2 regions of the Streptomyces sp. NPDC005648 genome follow, and region 2 is predicted to be linked to the other one. Evidence: riboswitches for the same ligand, from Rfam matches in the RefSeq annotation. Region 2 holds a riboswitch; the other holds the start of a gene.
The links. A riboswitch is a leader RNA that binds a small molecule or an ion and turns the genes downstream of it on or off. The one in region 2 is predicted to bind ZMP and ZTP.
Positions count from the first base shown of each region.

Region 1: linked by a shared signal. The riboswitch ahead of ABZT17_RS02240 (glycine hydroxymethyltransferase) and the one ahead of ABZT17_RS27085 (bifunctional 5,10-methylenetetrahydrofolate dehydrogenase/5,10-methenyltetrahydrofolate cyclohydrolase) in region 2 are both predicted to bind ZMP and ZTP.

Region 1 is NZ_JBEXCS010000002.1:194,408-204,092, forward strand. Features, by position in the region: gene pabB (aminodeoxychorismate synthase component I) at 1-566, opposite strand, end outside; gene ABZT17_RS02210 (hypothetical protein) at 596-1,174, opposite strand; gene ABZT17_RS02215 (DUF3050 domain-containing protein) at 1,538-2,182, shown strand; gene ABZT17_RS02220 (DMT family transporter) at 2,402-3,241, opposite strand; gene ABZT17_RS02225 (hypothetical protein) at 3,395-3,730, shown strand; gene ABZT17_RS02230 (glutathionylspermidine synthase family protein) at 3,738-4,922, shown strand; gene rocD (ornithine--oxo-acid transaminase) at 4,990-6,195, opposite strand; ZMP/ZTP riboswitch at 6,287-6,375, shown strand; gene ABZT17_RS02240 (glycine hydroxymethyltransferase) at 6,409-7,857, shown strand; gene ABZT17_RS02245 (hypothetical protein) at 7,983-8,783, opposite strand; gene ABZT17_RS02250 (hypothetical protein) at 8,881-9,685, opposite strand, start outside.
Region 2 is NZ_JBEXCS010000052.1:19,746-29,430, forward strand. Features, by position in the region: gene ABZT17_RS27075 (glycosyltransferase) at 1-1,074, opposite strand, end outside; partial or broken gene ABZT17_RS27080 (hypothetical protein) at 1,245-1,712, shown strand; gene ABZT17_RS27085 (bifunctional 5,10-methylenetetrahydrofolate dehydrogenase/5,10-methenyltetrahydrofolate cyclohydrolase) at 1,794-2,642, opposite strand; ZMP/ZTP riboswitch at 2,666-2,749, opposite strand; gene ABZT17_RS27090 (hypothetical protein) at 2,767-3,618, opposite strand; gene ABZT17_RS27095 (MarR family transcriptional regulator) at 3,680-4,201, shown strand; gene ABZT17_RS27100 (nuclear transport factor 2 family protein) at 4,232-4,597, opposite strand; gene ABZT17_RS27105 (hypothetical protein) at 4,732-5,025, shown strand; gene ABZT17_RS27110 (ABC transporter ATP-binding protein) at 5,151-6,905, opposite strand; gene ABZT17_RS27115 (hypothetical protein) at 6,934-7,281, opposite strand; gene ABZT17_RS27120 (transketolase) at 7,288-7,854, shown strand; gene ABZT17_RS27125 (S-(hydroxymethyl)mycothiol dehydrogenase) at 7,941-9,026, shown strand; gene ABZT17_RS27130 (MBL fold metallo-hydrolase) at 9,026-9,655, shown strand; gene ABZT17_RS27135 (DUF4180 domain-containing protein) at 9,645-9,685, shown strand, end outside.

The DNA of each region.
Region 1 (9,685 bases), on a different contig from region 2:
AGCATCCGGTGCCCGTACTCGGTGAGCACCGACTCCGGATGGAACTGCACCCCCCACAGCGGCCGGCCGCGGTGCCTGATCCCCATCAGCACCCCGTCCTCCGCCCAGGCGGTGGCCTCCAGCATCTCCGGCAGCGGCTCGCGCACCGCCAGCGAGTGGTAGCGGACGGCGGTGAAGTCCTGCGGGAGTCCCTGGAACAGGTCCCGTCCGTCGTGCCGGACCGTGGACAGATGCCCGTGCCGGGGCTGCGGTGCGGGCGCCACCACGCCCTGTTCCCCGAGCGCGATGCCCTGGTGCCCCAGGCAGACGCCGAGGACGGGGACGGTCGACTCGGCGAGCACCACGGCACTGAGCCCGAAGTCACGGGCCTCGGCCGGGTGCCCCGGCCCCGGCGACACCACGACATTGTCGAATTGCCCGAGGTATTCCACAAGATCGGGAATTCTGCTGGGGATGTCGTCGGCGTCGTTCAGGACCACAACCGGTTCCTCGCCGTTGACCTCGGCGATCAGCTGGAACAGGTTGTAGGTGTACGAGTCGTAATTGTCGATGAGCAGGGTCTTCACCCGCCCACCTCCCTTGGTTCGTTGCGGGCCTATGCGGTCCGTCTTTTGTGCCGTCCGCGAAGTGCCTGGAGAGGCGGATACAGCCATTTCTTGAAGAAACGCTGGAGCCGGGGCATCAGAATCCAGGTGACGATTGCCGTGACACACAGGCACAAGAACAGCGTGCGGACGAGCGGATTGAGTCCGCCGAGATAAGGAATGACAATGATATTGAACAGGAGTACCGGCGGAAAAACCGCACTCATGTTGATGAACCAGAGCTTCCATTTCGGCGGCGGGGTCGGCGCCTTCGGTGTGGTGGTCTGGGAGTCGAACCACACCTTGGAGCCCTGCACGCTCCGGCGCTCCGTCTCCCGGGCGAAGCCCGCCGTACGGATGTCCCACTGCGTCCGTTCGGTCGAGTCCTCCCAGGCTCGGGCCGTCCCGTCGCTGGCGAAGCGATAGACGACATGCCACTCCGCCTCTCGGTCGACAAGGACGCCACCCCCCATGAAGCCCGGCTGCTGTGCGCTCGCGCCGAGCATCGCCCACCCCCACGAGTGGAAGTCGGACTCGCGGCCAGGAGTCACGTGATAGGCCACGGTGACGGTGACGGGATTACTGGTCACGCCGTCCAGTACGCGGAAACTCCACAGCACGTTCAAATCTTCAACGATGTTTTTCCAGCTGTCCGTATCGTGCTCTTTTATCGGCCTTTCGGTCACCTTGACGTGCTCTGTGGGGCTGTACTCGAGGTAACTTTTCCCGAATTCGGGGAAGCGCTTGCCGGTTGGCTTGTCAAAGTTGCACGATCGCTTTCCCCGAGCCTTCCGGCTTTTCCGGATCGAAGGAGAAACATGTCCAGGTACGACTGGGATATGAACCACGAGGGAATAGACCGGGCCCGTTCCGTGATCGAGCCCGCACGGAAGGAAGTCACCGCCCATCCCATTTATCAGCGGATTGACGATCGCGCCGATCTGGCGACGTTCATGGAGCACCATGTCTTCGCGGTGTGGGACTTCATGTCCCTCCTCAAGTCCCTCCAACGGGACCTCACCTGCGTCGACGTCCCCTGGGTCCCCCGCGGCACGGAGGTGAGCCGGCGGCTCATCAACGACATCGTCCTCGTCGAGGAGAGCGACGAGCTCAACGGCGGCTTCACCAGCCACTTCGAGCTCTACCGCGCCGCCATGGCCGAAGCGGGCGCGGAGACGGCCCGCCTCGACACGTTCCTCGCCCTCCTCACCGAGGGCCACGGCGTCCCGGCCGCCCTGCGCGGCGCGCAAGTCCCGCTCCCCGCGTCGGAGTTCGTCCGCACGACCTTCGCCATCATCGAGGACCGGCCCCTGCACTGCCGGGCGGCCGCCTTCGCCTTCTCCCGCGAGGACCTGATCCCCGACATGTTCGACCAGGTCATCAGCAAGGAGGGGACCGAACACTTCCCCCTCTTCCGCGACTACCTCGCCCGCCACATCGAGGTCGACGGCGAGGAACACACCCCCATGGCCCTCCAGATGGTCGCCGACCTCTGCGGCACCGACGACACCCGCTGGGAAGAGGCCGTCGAAACGGCCACCCTCGCCCTGGAGGCCCGGTCACGCCTGTGGGACGGGATCACAGAGGCGATGGGGTGAGAACGGCGGGGGGAGAGGGAAGCTTTGGGCGCGGACGGTGGCTTGAGGCGTGCTGCTTCGGGAGCGGGCGGTGGCTTGAGGCGGGCGGCTTCGGGAGCGGGTGGTGGCTTGAAGGGTGGGGTGCGTGAGGTGGGCCCGAGAAGCCCGCCGGGACCGGCCCGCGCTGCGTGGCCGCCGCGACGGTCGCCAAAGGACCGAGCGTTGCGGGGCGCCGAGTCGTCACGCCGGCTCCACCGATGTCTCCCCCTCCACCGGCGCCTCCCCGAACCGTGCCAGCGCCAGCGCCCCCGCCACCGCGATCATGAAGCCCAGCACCGCGAGCCAGGTCAGGCCCTCCCGGGTACGGTCCCCGAGCCATACCACCCCCACCGCGGCCGGCCCGATCGTCTCGCCGATCACCATGCCGGCGGTCGCCGTGGTCACCGAGCCGCGCTGCAGCGCCGAGGTCAGCAGTAGGAAGGCGGCGCCTCCACCGATGAGCAGGGCGTACGTCGCCGGGTTGGTGAGCAGATGCGACGGGGCGAGTGTGTCGATCAGCCGCACCGACACCTCCACCACCCCGAACCCGAACCCGGCTCCCAGCCCGAGCACCAGCGCCCGCCCCCGCCCGGACCACCGCCCACCGAGCAGCCCGAGCAGCAGCACCGCGACGGCGACCGCGAGCATCGCCCACTTCAACGCCGCCGACCCGGCGCGATCCCCCTCGGCCCCCGACGCCAGCCCCAGCATCGCCAGCCCGGCGCACACGACCCCCACCGCGCCCCACTCCACCCCGCTGAGCCGCACATGCAGCAGCCGGGCCGCGACCACGCCCGTCACCGCCAGGCTGGAGGCGAGGGCAGCGGCCACCGCGTAGATGGGGATCGACCGCAGCGCCACGATCTGCAGCAGGAACCCCAGCCCGTCCAGGGCGAGCCCGGCCATGTACCGCCACTGCCGCAGCGCCCGCAGCAGCAGCGCCGCCTCCCCGCCGCCTCCCTCGGTCGCCGCCCGCGCGGCCACCGCCTGCAACACCGTCGCCGTACCGAAGCAGACCGCCGCACCGAGAGCGCACACCATCCCAAAGATCACAAAGTGACTGTAGGGGAGAGGCTCGTTGGGCGGGGGCGCCGGGAGCCGCGCTCTTACCTCTCTTTAGGCTGTGGTCCGAACAAGCCGGACGGCCACGGGCCAGCCACGCGGGACAGCCACAGCGAACGGGGAGACAAGAAGATGGCGGACGCACGCCGACAACTACGCTCGGGCACGGTCGTACTCGGCGGCATGGGCCTTCTCGCCGCCGCCCTCACCGCCTGCTCCTCCGAACCCGACAAGCGCTGCGTGGACCGCGACAGCTACAACCTGACCAAGGGCTACAAGGTCGTCGCCGACAAGAACTGCAAGTCCAGCAGCACCTCCGTCCACGGCATCTGGTACTACCAGGGCAAGAAGGAGGACGGCTGGGTCGACGGCGGTTCCTTCAGCAAGCCCGGCAAGTCCTCCGGCGGTTCCGGCCACGGGGTCTCCCGGGGCGGTTTCGGCGGCGGCAAGGGCAGTTCCGGCGGCTGAACCACCCATGCGGCGACACACCCTCACCCCCCGCCCCGGCTGGCAGCGGACCGTCGAGGAGCAGGGCCTCGTCTACCCCCTGACCCGTCACCCCGACGGCTCCCTGCGCCCCTACTGGGACGAGAGCGCCTACTACTCCTTCACCCTTGACGAGGTCGAGGCACTGGAGGAGACCGTCGAGGAACTCCACCGCATGTGCCTGGCCGCCGCCGAGCACATCGTCACGGGCGACCGCTTCTCCGACCTGGGCATCACCGACCCGCGCGTGGCCCAGGCGGTCGCCGAGGCCTGGCAGCGTCGCGCCGAACTCCCCTCCCTCTACGGCCGCTTCGACCTCCGCCACGACGGCACGGGCCCGGCGAAGCTCCTGGAGTACAACGCCGACACCCCGACCTCCCTGGTCGAGGCCGCCTCCCCCCAGTGGTTCTGGATGGAGGACCGCTTCCCGGGCGCCGACCAGTGGAACTCCCTCCACGAACGCCTCGTCGCCGCCTGGAAGCGACAGGCCACCCTCCTCCCGCCGGGCAGTCCCCTCTACTTCGCGCACTCCTCGGACGACGAACTCGGCGAGGACCTGATGACCGTCGCCTATCTGAAGGAGACCGCCGAACAGGCGGGTCTGGACACCGACTGGATCTCCATGGAGGAGATCGGCTGGGACCGTCTCTCCGGCCGCTTCGTCGACAGCCAACTCCGCTTCATCCGCAGCTGCTTCAAGCTGTACCCGTGGGAGTGGCTCACCACCGACCGCTTCGCCGGCCATGTCCTCGACACCCTCGACAACGGCGGCGGCACCGGCACCACCCTGTGGATCGAGCCCGCCTGGAAGATGCTGCTCAGCAACAAGGCGCTGCTCGCCGTCCTCTGGGAGCTGTACCCGGGCCATCCCAACCTTCTCCCCGCCTATCTGGACGGTCCCCGCGAGCTCGCCTCGACCACCGGTTACGTCGCCAAGCCCCTGCTGGGCCGCGAGGGAGCCGGCGTCACCGTCCATGAGCCCGGCAGCGACCCGGTCCCGCGCGAAGAGGCCTGCTGCTACCAGGGGTTGGCCCCGCTGCCCGACTTCGACGGCAACCGCGTCGTGCTCGGCGCGTGGGTGGTCGAGAACGAGTCGGCGGGCCTGGGCATCCGAGAATCCTCCGGGCTGGTCACGGACGAGTACGCACGCTTCCTGCCGCATCTGATCCGGTGACGCGCGGTTCCTGAGTGTCCCCTTGGCGCACGGCGGCCGGTGGTCCCCTGGCGCGCGGTGGTGGTGGCTAAAGGTCCAGTACAGCCCGCAGTTGGGTCAGTCCCCAGTCCAGATCCTCCTTTTCGACGACGAGGGGCGGTGCGAGGCGGATCGTCGGGCCGTGGGTGTCCTTCACCAGCACTCCGCGGTCCATCAGCTTCTCGGACACCTCCCGTCCCGTGCCGTACCGCGGATGGATGTCGACCCCCGCCCACAGCCCGCGCCCCCGGACCGCCGTGACCCGCCCCGCATCGGCCAGCCCCCGCAACCCCCGGTGCAGATGCGCCCCGAGCTCCGCCGCCCGCGCCTGGAACTCACCCGTCCGCAGCATCGCGATCACCTCCAGGGCCACCGCGCAGGCCAGGGGATTGCCGCCGAAGGTGGACCCGTGTTCCCCGGGAAGGAACACCCCGAGCACGGCGGCACTCGACACCACCGCCGACACCGGGACGATCCCGCCGCCCAGCGCCTTGCCGAGCACATACACATCGGGCACCACGTCCTCGTGCTCGCATGCGAAGGTCCTTCCCGTCCGCCCCAGCCCCGACTGGATCTCGTCCGCGACGAACAGGACCTCCCGCTCCCGGGTCAGCTCCCGCACCGCCGGCAGATAACCGCCCGGCGGCACCAGCACTCCCGCCTCGCCCTGGATCGGCTCCAGCAGCACGGCCACCGTGTTCTCCGTGACCGCCGAACGCATCGCCGTCAGATCGCCGTACGGCACGATCTCGAAGCCCGGTGTGTACGGCCCGAAGTCCGCGCGCGCGTCCGAGTCCGTGGAGAAGCTGATCAGCGTCGTCGTACGCCCATGGAAGTTGTTCCCGGCGACCACGATCTTCGCCATCTCCGCGGGTACGCCCTTGACCTTGTACCCCCACTTCCGGGCCGTCTTCACCGCGGTCTCCACCGCCTCCGCGCCCGTGTTCATCGGCAGCACCATCTCCATCCCGCACAGCTCGGCGAGCTCGGAGCAGAACGCCGCGAACCGGTCGTGGTGGAACGCCCGCGACGTCAGCGTCACCCGGTCCAGCTGCGCCTTCGCCGCCGCCACCAGCCGTCGGTTGCGGTGGCCGAAGTTGAGGGCCGAGTAACCGGCCAGCAGGTCCAGATACCGCCTCCCCTCCACGTCCGTCATCCAGGCGCCGTCGGCGGTGGCGACGACCACGGGCAGCGGGTGATAGGTGTGCGCACTGTGCGCGTCGGCGGCGGCGATCAGGTTTTCCATCGCGGTCACGGCGCCTCCCGGGGTGAGGATCCCCCTGTTCCTATCGTCGCTCGCATGGTGGACGCGGGCCCTGCCCCGTTGAGCGGGCCCGGTAGGCTGACCGACGGGCCGTGACTGGCGCGCTGGGATGGGACCGACCATCGGGGAGCGGCCCGAGCAGAGACAGTGCCGTGCGCCTGGGCCGTACCGTGAACGCTGAACGCCAACGTCCGGAGGTCCCTCATGTCAGCCGAGTCCCTCTCCACCGAGTCCACCGCCTTCCGCGCCGCCCTCGATGTGATCCGCGCCGTCGAGCCACGCGTGGCGGACGCCATCGGCCAGGAGGTCGCCGACCAGCGCGAGATGCTCAAGCTGATCGCCTCGGAGAACTACGCCTCCCCGGCCACCCTCCTCGCAATGGGCAACTGGTTCAGCGACAAGTACGCCGAGGGCACCGTCGGCCGTCGTTTCTACGCCGGCTGTCGCAACGTCGACACCGTCGAGTCCCTCGCCGCCGAGCACGCCAAGGAGCTCTTCGGCGCCCGCCACGCCTACGTCCAGCCGCACTCCGGCATCGACGCCAACCTCGTGGCGTTCTGGGCCGTACTCGCCGACCGCGTGGAGGTCCCCTTCCTGGAGAAGGCCGGCGCCCGCCAAGTCAACGACCTCACCGACGCCGACTGGGCCGAGCTCCGCCAGGCCTTCGGCAACCAGCGCATGCTCGGCATGTCCCTGGACGCCGGCGGTCACCTCACCCACGGCTTCCGTCCGAACATCTCGGGCAAGATGTTCGACCAGCGCTCCTACGGCACCGACCCGGCGACCGGCCTCATCGACTACGAGGCGCTGCGGGTCTCCGCCCGCGAGTTCAAGCCGCTGATCATCGTCGCCGGCTACTCCGCCTACCCGCGCCTGGTGAACTTCCGCATCATGCGTGAGATCGCCGACGAGGTCGGGGCGACCCTGATGGTGGACATGGCGCACTTCGCCGGCCTGGTCGCGGGCAAGGTGCTGACCGGCGACTTCGACCCGGTGCCGCACGCCCAGATCGTCACCACCACCACCCACAAGTCGCTGCGCGGCCCGCGCGGCGGCATGGTCCTGTGCGACGACTCCCTCAAGGACCAGGTCGACCGCGGCTGCCCGATGGTCCTCGGCGGTCCGCTCCCGCACGTCATGGCCGCCAAGGCCGTCGCCCTGGCCGAGGCGCGTCAGCCCTCCTTCCAGGACTACGCCCAGCGCATCGTGGACAACTCGCGGGCGCTGGCGGAGGGCCTGATGCGCCGGGGTGCGACCCTGGTCACCGGCGGCACGGACAACCACCTGAACCTGATCGACGTCGCCACCTCCTACGGCCTCACCGGCCGCCAGGCCGAGGCCGCGCTCCTCGAGTCCGGCATCGTCACCAACCGCAACGCCATCCCCGCCGACCCGAACGGTGCCTGGTACACCTCCGGCATCCGCATCGGCACCCCCGCCCTGACCACGCGCGGTCTGGGCACGGCGGAGATGGACGAGGTGGCGGGCCTGATCGACCGCGTCCTGACCACCGCCGAGCCGGGCACCACCAAGTCGGGAGCCCCCTCCAAGGCCCAGCACGTCCTCGACGCGAAGATCGCGGACGAGATCGCCCGCCGCGCGACGGACCTGGTGGCCGGCTTCCCGCTGTACCCGGAGATCGACCTGGGCTGAAGGCCGTCTCCCGGGCTGACGCCCCCTTGGGCGAACATCCACTCTTGAGTTGTCAAAGACCGGTGACTCACGAAGATCGATGGCTGGCTGAGGCAGGCGGCTTCCCAGACCGGTGAGCGACCGGCTCAGAGGTCGATGAGTTCCTGGCGTGGCTCCTCCCGCGGCGGTCCGGCACCTTGCCGGGCCGCCGCGCGGCGTATCAGGGACGTGCCCCCGGCCCCGGCCGCGAGTCCTACGGCCAGCCCGGGAACCGCCCACCAGACACTTCCCCGATCATGACCGGCCTCACCGACGGTGAGCCTCTGCGAGGTGGTCCCGCCCCCGGAGGTGCCGTCCGCGCCTGGCTGGGCACCGCTCGCCCCGTCGCCCAGCCCGCTGAGCACCTTCCGGCTGAGCACCTTCTCCCTCTCCAACTGCACGAACACCGAGCGCGGTGCCCGATGCCAGCGGATGTCGTCGTCCTGGACGGCGGGTGCTGGATCGGTCCGTATCCAGGGGGTGCCGTCGCCCGCCACGAACAGCTGGTCCTGTCGTTCGACGGCCACGTCCCCACCCGGTGCCCGGTCCGTCTGCGGCCAGCCTCCGACGCCTGTCAGCCCCCAGACCACGGTGATGGCCACGGGCGGGCAGCGGCCGTCGGTCCAGGCCTGCGGTCCGCGCTCGGTCCCCGTGTATGCGGGCCGCAGCAGGTGTCGCAGACGGGCGAAGGCGGGCTGTCCGGACCGCACCACCTCCGTCTGACCGGTGCCACCGGCGACGATCATCGCCACGTCGGGGACATCCGGACCCTGGGCCCGCACCCCCGACGCTGCCTCATCTTCGCCGGCCGAAGCCGAGGACGCACCGCACACCACCAGCCCGAGCGTCACGGTCAACGCCCCCGACAGCGCGCCCAGTTCACGAGACCTGCTCCTCAGTCCACGCATCTCTTCCCCCACCGGTCGATCCCCTGCGGCCCTCCCGCGAGCCGCGTGTCACTTCTGGTACACCGCCCGAGCCGCGGGGGTTCCCACCCTCCGCCGACTATTTCGAGGGCTTCCCGGACGGCTTCTCGAGGGAGTTCGCGATCCCCACCGCACGATCCTTCGACGCGACGCCCTCCAGCCGCAGCGTCACGTCCTCCCCGCCCGACCGACGGGTCCACAGCAGCGTCGGCCCGGCGGTCCGCTCCTCGCGTGTGAAACGGTTCCCGTCCGTGTCGACCAGCCAGAAACCCAGCAGATGCGGACGCGGGAACCACAGCGCGTAGTCCCGCACACCGCCGGCCGACGGGCTCCCACCCAGCGGGATCCACTCCGGCTGTTCCCGCAGGGTCTTGGTGAAAGCGGGGTCGAGCCGCTCGGGGAACTCGTCCAGCCGCACCGTACGGCCGCTCTCCCGCCAGCACAGGCTGACCAAGAAGCGGCCCCGCGGCTCGTCCGTCACCGCCACCGTGTCGGGAGCGCCGAGCCCGTCCGGCACCAGTGGCTCGAACCCGGCCCGGTGCCCGGCCTGGCCGAGCGACACCGACCTGCCGCAGCCGGGCACCTCGGCACCCGGCGAGGGCACGGCCGAGGGGTCGTAGCGCACCTCGACCCCGCCGAAGCCGAAGTCGAACCAGTCCATGACCGCAGCCCGCACCGGCGGCGTGAGCGCGAGGACCGTCAGCAGCCCACACAGCGTCACGCTCAGCGAGCGCCATCTCAGCCGCGCCCAGCGCCGCACCGCGCGCAGCCGCTCGCGCGGGCCCCGGGGCTCGGCCACCGGCACCGCGAGATGTTCGGCGAGTATCTGTCCCAGTACCCGCTCCACCATCGTCTCGGAGCCGAGGGAGCCGGCACCGTCGACC
Region 2 (9,685 bases):
GGGAAGTGCCCGGGGCGCCACGCCCAGGCGCACCAGGCGTGCGGCCCAGAAGCCCTCGTCGAACTGGATCGGGACCGGCACGGAGGGAACGCCGGCGCGTACGCCCGCCGCGGTGGTGCCCGCGCCGGCGTGGTGGACGACCGCGGCCGTGCGGGGGAAGAGGACGGAGTGCGGCACCTCGTCGATGGTCAGCATGTCGTCACCGGACACCTCCAGATCCGCCCAGCCGCGCTGGATCACCCCGCGCAGGCCCGCCCGGCGCAGAGCCCGGACGACCACGGCGCTGAGGCGCGCGGGGTCGGGCACGGTCGCGCTGCCCAGGCCGACGTAGACGGGGGGCGGTCCCGCGTCGAGGAAGTCCCGTAGCCGCGACGGGAGTTGGATGTCGGTGTCGTACGGCCACCAGTAGCCGGTCACCTCCAGGCCGGGCCGCCAGTCGGCGGGCCGTGGCACCACCAGCGAGCTGAAGCCGTACAGTACCGGCCGCCGCTGCCGCTCCCGGGCGCGCCAGGCGGCGGCGGTCCGCACGGGCGGCATGCCCAGCTGCTCCCGTACCCCGGGCATCGCTCCGGCGAAGACCTGCTCCACCGCCAGTCCCACTCCGTGCCCGGCGACCCGGTTGGCCAGCGCCCCCAGTGAACGCACGCCCAGCAAGGGAGGGCCGAACTCCCGCGTGGGGGCGAGTGGTTGGAGGGGGACGTCCAGATACGGCAGGGACAGGCCCTCGGCGATGGTGTGGCCGAGCGGTCCCACCGACCCGGACAGCAGCAGTATGTCGCTCGACCGGGCGGCCGCCACGAGGTCGTCCGTCATCCGCCCCACCAGCGCCCGCGCCATCGCGGACACCCGCATCAGTTTGCCCACGCCGGTCGTGCTGCGGTGCAGGCCGCGCCCCCGCGAGGACTCCAGCTCGGCCCGGGGGTCCACCGGCAGCGGACGGAACCGCACCCCCGACCCCGCCACCAGGGGCTCGAACCGGGCGTGCGTGACCAGGGTGACCTCGTGCCCGGCACGGGCGAGCCCGTGTCCGAGTCCGGTGTAGGGGGCCACGTCACCCCGGGAACCCGCCGTCATGATCGCTACGCGCACGACGGCCAGTATGGCGCCGGGTCGCTCCGCGGGCGAGAACGACCCGTGGGGGAAGGCGACTTCACGCCTGTCACATCCGTTGACTTCGTTCCGTCGGGGGCCTCGCCCTCGCCCTCACGGCGGTCGCCGCCCTCGTCCTCGCGGCGCCGACCCCGGCCCAGGTGGCGGCGACCCGTCAGATACCCGTCCCCACCGCGCCCATGGGCTGGGCGTCCTGGAACAGCTTCGCCGCCAAGATCGACTACAGCGTCATCAAGCAACAGGTCGACGCCTTCGTGGCCGCGGGCCTGCCGGCGGCCAGGGCACCCGCGACAGCGCCGGCAACATCACCGTCGACAACACCGGGCTTCGACTTCGTCAAGGTCGACTGGTGCGGCGGTGACGCCGAGGGCCTCGACGCGGCCACGACCTACCGGTCGATCAGCGACGCCGTCGCGAAGGCCGCGGCCACCACGGGCCGTCCGCTGACCCTCTCCCTCTGCAACTGGGGCAAGCAGAACCCCTGGAACTGGGCGCCGGGCCAGGCCCCGATGCGGCGGACCAGCACCGACATCATCCGTTACGGCAACTCGCCGTCGATGACGAACCTGCTCTCCCACTTCGACCAGACCCACCCGATCAGCAGTACGACCCGACCGCGGCGCCCGCCGACAGCCAGCAGGCCGGCAGGCGGCGCCGCACCCGCCCGCTGGTGGATGCGCTGATCACACCCCGAGCTGCCGGGCGGCGGCGGCGACGGTCTGCTCCAGGAGTGTGGCGATCGTCATCGGACCGACGCCGCCCGGCACCGGAGTGATGAGCGAGGCGCGCTCGACGGCGGAGTCGAAGTCGACGTCGCCGACGTTGCCCGGGTTGTACCCGGCGTCGACCACCACGGCGCCGGGCTTGATGTCCTCGCCCCGGATCAGACGGGGCCGCCCCACCGCGGCGACCACGATGTCCGCCTCGCGCACCACCGAGGACAGGTCCCGGGTGCGGGAGTGGCAGTACGTCACCGTCGCGTCCCGGGCGAGCAGGAGCATGCCGACCGGCTTGCCGAGGATGGCGCTGCGGCCCACGACCACGGCCCGCCTGCCGGACGGGTCGACGTCGTACTCGTCGAGCAGCCGCAGGATTCCGCCGGGCGTGCACGACACGAAGCCCGGCAGCCCGAAGCTCATCGTCGCGAACGAGGCGAAGGTGACGCCGTCGACGTCCTTCTCGGGGGCGATCGCCTCGAACGCGGCCCGCTCGTCGATGTGTTCGCCCATCGGGTGCTGGAGGAGGATGCCGTGCACACCGGGGTCCTCCGACAACTGCCGGAGTTCTCGCACGAGTTCCCCGGTGGTCGTGGCGGCGGGCAGCGCCACGTGCCGGGACTCGATGCCGGCCTTGCGGCAGCGGTTCTGCTTCATCCGCACGTAGGTGACGGAGGCGGGGTCCTCGCCGACCAGCACGGTCGCGAGACAGGGCGCGCTGCCGGTGCGCCCGGTGAGATCGGTGGCGCGCTTGGCGGTGTCCTCCACGATGCGCCTCGCAAGCGCGGTGCCGTCCATGAGCCGGGCCTGAGTCATGATCCACTCCTGGGCTGGTGTGACCGGATCGCCCAGGCGCACGGCATCGACTCTGCGGGGCCGCTCCCCGGTGGTACTCCACCTCAGCGCCAGTCACGGCCCGCCCTCAGCCTAACCCGGGGCGCTACGAGGACCTGGACCCGCTCTCCCGCGCGGGCGCCGTCGGATCGACCCCCGCGAGGAACCCGGTGGCCTGTGCCCGGATGTGCTCGGCGCCGAGGGCCCCGGCCCAGCGGGCGACCTCCTCGGCCCGTGCCCTCGCCCCGGCCTCGTCACCGGCGTCCCGGGTCAGCACCGCGAGGAGCATCTGCTGCGCGAGCGTGCCGGGGACGGCGCCCGCCCGGGCGCCCACCTCCGTGGCGCGGCGCCAGCGGTCCAGGGCGGCCTGGTGGTCACCCCCGTCGTGGTCCTGGTCGCCGAGATGCCGCAGCGCCTCACGGACCAGCGGATCGTCACCGGCCGACTCGCCGGCCCGCAGGGCCGCCTCGTAGTGGGTGCGGGCGGTGGTGCGCTCCGCGAAGAGGTTGTCGGTGATCAGCCCGGTGTACATCTCGGCCCAGCCGCCGCGCGCCTGGTCCGGGGCGCGGTCGCGCAGCGCGTGCGCTCGGTCGCGCAGGCTCCTGAGGGCCTCGGGGTCCCGGCCCCCGGGGCCGAACCGCACCCGCCCGTCACCGCGCAGCAGCCCGTAGTAGTCGTGCTTCAGACGGGTGAAGCCCAGGTCCCAGTCGGCGTCGTCGGACACCTTCCCGGCGGCGGCGAGGCGATCCGTGGCGAGGTCCGTCCTGCGGAACCAGTCGCTCTCCAGGGCGACCTCGGCGGCGGCCCGGGCGAGACGCCCGCGGGCGCTAGCGGGCCCGGCGGCCGTCGTCGCGTCCAGCAGGCGCAGTGCCCGGTCCCACCTTCCCGCCAGTGACAACTCACGTGCCGCGGCCAGGAGTTCGTCGAATTCGACCGTTGCGGTCGTGGTGTTCGTCATGGCAGGGGAAAGTAGTCAGGCAAAAAACTATCCACAAGAAAACTATCGCGGGAGACGGTCAATGGAGGACTCGGTCGACCGGCACGTCGAGGTGTGGTCGAAGGAGCTCGACTGGATGGATCCGGTCAAGGAGCAGATCTTCATGCGGCTGCACATCCTGGCCCGGCACGCCTCACAGACCCGCCGCGCGACGCTGGACGCCGACGGGCTGCGGCACTGGCAGTACAAGGTGCTGCTGACCCTGCGCCGCCTCGGGCCGCCGTACGGCACGAGCCCCTCGCACCTGGCCGACCTCCTCGGACTGACCCGGGGTGCGCTGTCGGCGCGGCTGGGTCCGCTGGAGGAGGCGGGGCTGATCAGCCGGACGCACGAGCACGCCGACCGCAGGCGTGTCCTGGTCCGGCTCACCGACGCAGGACATGCCGCCTTCGAACAGCAGGCGGAGTCGGAGGAAGCGGACGAGACCGCACTGCTCTCAGTACTGACCGAAGCAGAGCGACGGACACTCGCCGACCTGCTGCGGAAGCTGGTCGTGACTGCCGAGTCCGGCCGAGGCGGGCCGAGAAGGTCCAGGTCAGCCTAGAGGTGACCTGGACCCTCCCGGTTCTCCCTCCTACTCGTCCCATGCCTCGATGATGATCTGCTGCGAGATCTTGCCGTCGCGCAGAGTGAGCATCGACTCGGACAGGACACGCATCCCGTCCGGGTACCGGCAGGACTCGCTGTAGGCCGCGTTGTCGCCCTGGACCACACATCCCTCCAGTTTGTGCGTCATGTCGCGGCTGTAGACATCGGTGAGCATCTCGCCGATCTCGTCACGGCCGTGCAGGACCTTGGGGTGACTGGGCGTGGCGTTGCGGTTGACGAGTCGTACCTCGGCGTCGTCCGCGTAGAGAGAAAGCAGTGTCTCCGCAGTTTGTCCTTCGATGCCCCGGCGCAGGGTGTCGGTGTCGAAGGCGGGGCGTGCCGCAGTGCCCATGGTGACCTCCTTCGTCACCTTCGAGACTCCTCCGACCCGGCAGGCTCGGCAAGCGCAGCCGCGGGGATGAGCCTGACGGGTGAGCGGAGCCGCGTGCCCGTGTCCGGCGGGTGCCCGGTGGCGTTGCTGAAGGCATGATCTCAACACGACGTATCGTCGCCGCCGTTGGTCTCGCCGCGGGCCTCACCGGCCTCGCCGCACCGATGGCGGACGCAGCCACCGCGGCTGCCCCGGGCGAGGGCAGGATCAACCCGATCACCACGCTCGACTCCCTCACGGTGAGTGACCTGCCGGAGGCGCACAAGGCCGAGATGCCGCGGCCGTCCGCCCAGCTGCAGCAGCTGAACCGGCTGAACGACCTGAACCAGCTCCACCAGGTCACCGACGTCGCCGCGCCCCTGTACCCGCTGCTCGGAGCCTTCGAGTAGGCCACGTCACCACCGAGGGCCGCCCCGACCGGGCGGCCCTCGGCGCTGTCCCCGGGAGGGGGCAGGCGGCCGACGTCACGCCGGCCGGACGCGGGCCGGGAGCTGCGTGTTCCGCGCGTTCCCCGTCATCCGGCCGTCGCCAGGAACTGCGTGGCCGCGAGTTCCGCGTACAGCGGGTCGGTGGCGACGAGTTCGCGGTGGGTGCCCACGGCGCGTACCCGGCCCGCGTCCATGACCACGATCCGGTCCGCCATCGTCACCGTGGACAGCCGGTGCGCCACGACCAGCACCGTCGTCGTACGCGCGACGTCCGCGACGGTGTCGCGCAACGCCGCCTCGTTCACCGCGTCGAGCTGCGAGGTCGCCTCGTCGAGCAGCAGGAGGCGGGGGCGGCGGAGCAACGCGCGGGCGATGGCGACCCGTTGGCGTTCGCCGCCGGAGAGCTTGGTGCCGCGATGGCCCACCAGGGTCTCCAGCCCCTGGGGCAGCCGGGCGACCAGACCGTCCAGGCGGGTCGTCTTCAGCACACGGGTGATCGCGCCCTCGTCGGCGTCCGGGTTCCCCAGCAGCAGGTTGTCCCGCAGTGAGCCCGACAGGACCGGCGCGTCCTGTTCCACATAGCCGATCGCCGACCGGAGCCGGGGCAGTTCCCAGTCGTCGAGATCGCGGCCGTCCAGGGCGATCGTCCCCGACTCGGGGTCGTAGAACCGCTCGATGAGCGAGAAGACGGTCGTCTTGCCCGCGCCGGACGGGCCGACGAACGCCGTCATGCCCCGCGCGGGCACGGAGAAGGTCACCCCGTGGTGGACGTACGGCAGATCCTCTGCGTACCGGAAACGGACCTCGTCGAAGTCCAGCGCGGCCGGTTCGGCACCCGGGGACGGCAACGGGGCGGGCAGGGCCCGGGGTTCGGAGGGCAGGCTCAGCGCCTCCTGGATACGGGCCAGCGCGGCGGAGCCCGTCTGGTACTGCGTGATCGCGCCGACCACCTGCTGGATCGGGGACATCAGATAGAACACGTACAGCAGGAACGCCACCAGCGTGCCGACCGCGATGGCACCGGTCGCGACCCGTGCCCCGCCCACCGCGAGCACGGTGATGAAGGCGATCTGCATCGCGAGGCCGGCCGTATTGCCCGCCGCCGCAGACCACTTGGCCGCCCGTACGCTCTGCCGCCACGACTCCTCGGCGGCCTCGTGCAGCGTCCGCTCCTCCCGGTGCTCGGCGCCGGACGCCTTCACCGTACGCAGCGCCCCGAGGATCCGCTCCAGCGAGGCCCCCATCACCCCGACCGCGTCCTGTGCCCGCCGGCTGGCCCGGTTGATGCGCGGCACGATCACCCCGAGCACCGTACCCGCCCCGAGGATCACCGCCAGGGTGACCCCGAGCAGCACCGGGTCCACCAGTCCCATCATCACCATGGTCGCGAGCAGGGTGAGCCCGCCCGTCCCCAGACCGACCAGGGAGTCCGTGGTGACCTCGCGCAGAAGCGTGGTGTCCGAGGTGATCCGGGCCATCAGATCGCCGGGCTCGCTGCGGTCGACGGCCGTGATGCGCAGTCTCAGCAGATACGACGACAGCGCCCGCCGTGCGCCGAGCACCACCGACTCCGCGGTGCGCCGCAGCACATACGAACCGAGCCCGCCCAGCGCCGCGTTGGCGATCACGAGCCCCGACATGGCCAGCAACGCGCCCGTGATGGCGCGGTCGTGGGACAGGTCGTCGATCAACCCCCGCGCCACCAGCGGCAGCAGCAGCCCCGCCGCCCCCGTGAGCAGCGACAGCAGGGCCCCGGACAGCAGGGCCCAGCGGTGCGGGCGTACGTAGCCGAGGAGCAGCCGCCAGGCGGGTGGCGCGGTCTCGGTGTCTGCGATGCTCACGGCGCTCCTCGGGAGACGTACGGAGCATTCAGGCTACGTCGGCCGCCGTCCGCGGGGCCTGCCGGTCCCGGGCCATGGACAGTGTGAGCGGCCGGACGGCGCGGGCGGGCAGACAGCCGTCGAGCATGCCGGTCAGGACCTCGCCGGGACCGAGTTCGAGGTAGGCGGTGACGCCGTCGCGGTGCATCCGCGCGACCGCGTCCGCGAACCGGACCGGTGCGCGCATCGCCCGGACCCACGCCTCGGGGGAGGCGGCCTCCGCTTTGACCGGCCCGGCGGTGGTGTCGGAGAGCAGGGGCAGGCGCGGTGGCCGCAGATCCAGCGTTTTCTTCCCGGGTTCAAAGAATTTCCGCCCCCAGGAGGCCCTTTCACGCAATCCGAGATGCTGGCGGCCGTCGCCGGAACCGTCCCCGAGTCGCGGGCGGCCGGCGCCCTCCTCGTCGGTTACGGAGCCGCGCGGGAACTGGCCAGGTTCGCCGCCGACCCCCGCTGGCGCGTCCAGGTGCCCGGCCATCCCGCCGAGGTCCGCCGGGTGATCCTGGACGCCGTCCGTCGCGGCGACCGGACCTATGTCCATGTGACCGACCGCTCCAACGCCGAACCACGGGACGCCACCGAGGGCTTCACCCTCGTACGGCAGGGCCGCGAAGGGGTCGTCCTCGCCGTCGGCGCCACCCCCGACCCCGTCCTGAGCGCCACCACAGGCCTCGACCTGACCATCCTCTACGGCGCCACCATCAGGCCCTACGACGAGATCGGCCTGCGCACCCCCGTCCTCGCCGCGGACCACGCCGACGTGGTGCTGGTCGAGCCGGGAGAGCCCGGCACCTCGGCCCGCCAGGTCGCCGAGACCCTGGTGCACGTGCCGCACCGGCTGCTCGCCCTCGGGGAGCCGGACGCGACCGGCGAGCAGGCCCTCGCCCGGGCCGTGCGCGACTTCCTGCGATGAGCGCAGGGCAGGTCACCGTGCCGTTACCGATCAGTCACCCATAGGGTCGAGGGGACGAACACGGGCCGACGAAAGGGTTCAACACCATGGCGCAGGAAGTTCGCGGCGTGATCGCACCGGGCAAGGGTGAGCCGGTCCGGGTGGAGACGATCGTCGTGCCCGACCCCGGCCCCGGGGAGGCGGTGGTGAGGATCCACGCCTGCGGGGTCTGCCACACCGATCTCCACTACAAGCAGGGCGGCATCAACGACGACTTCCCGTTCCTGCTGGGCCACGAGGCCGCGGGAGTCGTCGAATCGGTGGGCGCGGGCGTCACGGACGTGACCCCCGGTGACTTCGTGATCCTCAACTGGCGTGCGGTGTGCGGCCAATGCCGCGCGTGTCTGCGTGGACGGCCCTGGTACTGCTTCAACACCCACAACGCCGGACAGAAGATGACGCTGACCGACGGCACCGAGCTGTCACCCGCGCTGGGTATCGGGGCCTTCGCGGAGAAGACCCTGGTGGCGGCGGGCCAGTGCACCAAGGTCGACCCGGCGGTGGCGCCGGAGGTGGCCGGGCTGCTGGGCTGCGGGGTGATGGCGGGTATCGGTGCCGCGATCAACACCGGGAACGTGGGCCGGGGGGACACGGTCGCGGTCATCGGCTGCGGCGGGGTGGGCGACGCGGCGATCGCCGGTTCCCGGCTGGCCGGGGCGGCGAAGATCATCGCGGTGGACATCGACGACCGCAAGCTCGCCACCGCCCGCTCGATGGGCGCCACCCACACGGTCAACTCCCGGGAGAACGACCCGGTCGAGGCGGTCCGTGAGCTGACCGGCGGCTTCGGGGCCGACGTGGTGATCGAGGCGGTGGGCCGCCCGGAGACGTACCACCAGGCCTTCTACGCCCGCGACCTCGCGGGCACGGTGGTGCTGGTGGGTGTCCCGACCCCGGAGATGAAGCTGGAACTGCCCCTGCTGGACGTCTTCGGCCGCGGGGGAGCGCTCAAGTCGTCCTGGTACGGGGACTGTCTGCCCTCCCGTGACTTCCCGATGCTGATCGACCTGCATCTGCAAGGCCGTCTGGACCTCGGCGCGTTCGTGACCGAGACCATCGAACTCACCGATGTCGAGAAGGCCTTCGAGCGGATGCACCACGGCGACGTCCTGCGCTCGGTGGTGGTGCTGTGATGAGCGCCCGTATCGAACGCCTCGTCACCTCCGGGCAGTTCAGCCTCGACGGCGGCACCTGGGACGTCGACAACAACGTGTGGCTCGTCGGCGACGACCACGAGGTGATCGTCATCGACGCCGCCCATGACGCCGACGCCATCGTGCGGGCGGTCGGCGACCGGCGCCTGACGGCCGTCATCTGCACCCACGCCCACAACGACCACATCGATGCCGCGCCCGAACTCGCCGACCGCACCGGCGCCACCATCTGGCTCCACCCCGACGACCTGCCGCTGTGGAAGCAGACCCACCCCGATCGCGACCCCGACGCCCATCTGGCCGACGGCCAGGTCATCGAGGCCGCCGGAGCCGACCTCACCGTCCTGCACACCCCGGGACACGCACCCGGCGCCGTCTGCCTCCACGACCCCGGCCTCGGCGCCGTCTTCACCGGAGACACCCTCTTCCAGGGCGGCCCCGGCGCCACCGGACGGTCGTACTCCCACTTCCCGACGATCATCAGCTCCATCCGCGACCGGCTGCTCACCCTGCCGCCCGAGACCAAGGTGCTCACCGGCCACGGCGACCCGACCACGATCGGCGCGGAGGCCCCGCACCTGGAGGAATGGATCGCCCGTGGTCACTGACGACATCGTGGCACTGCGTGGTGTGCAGGT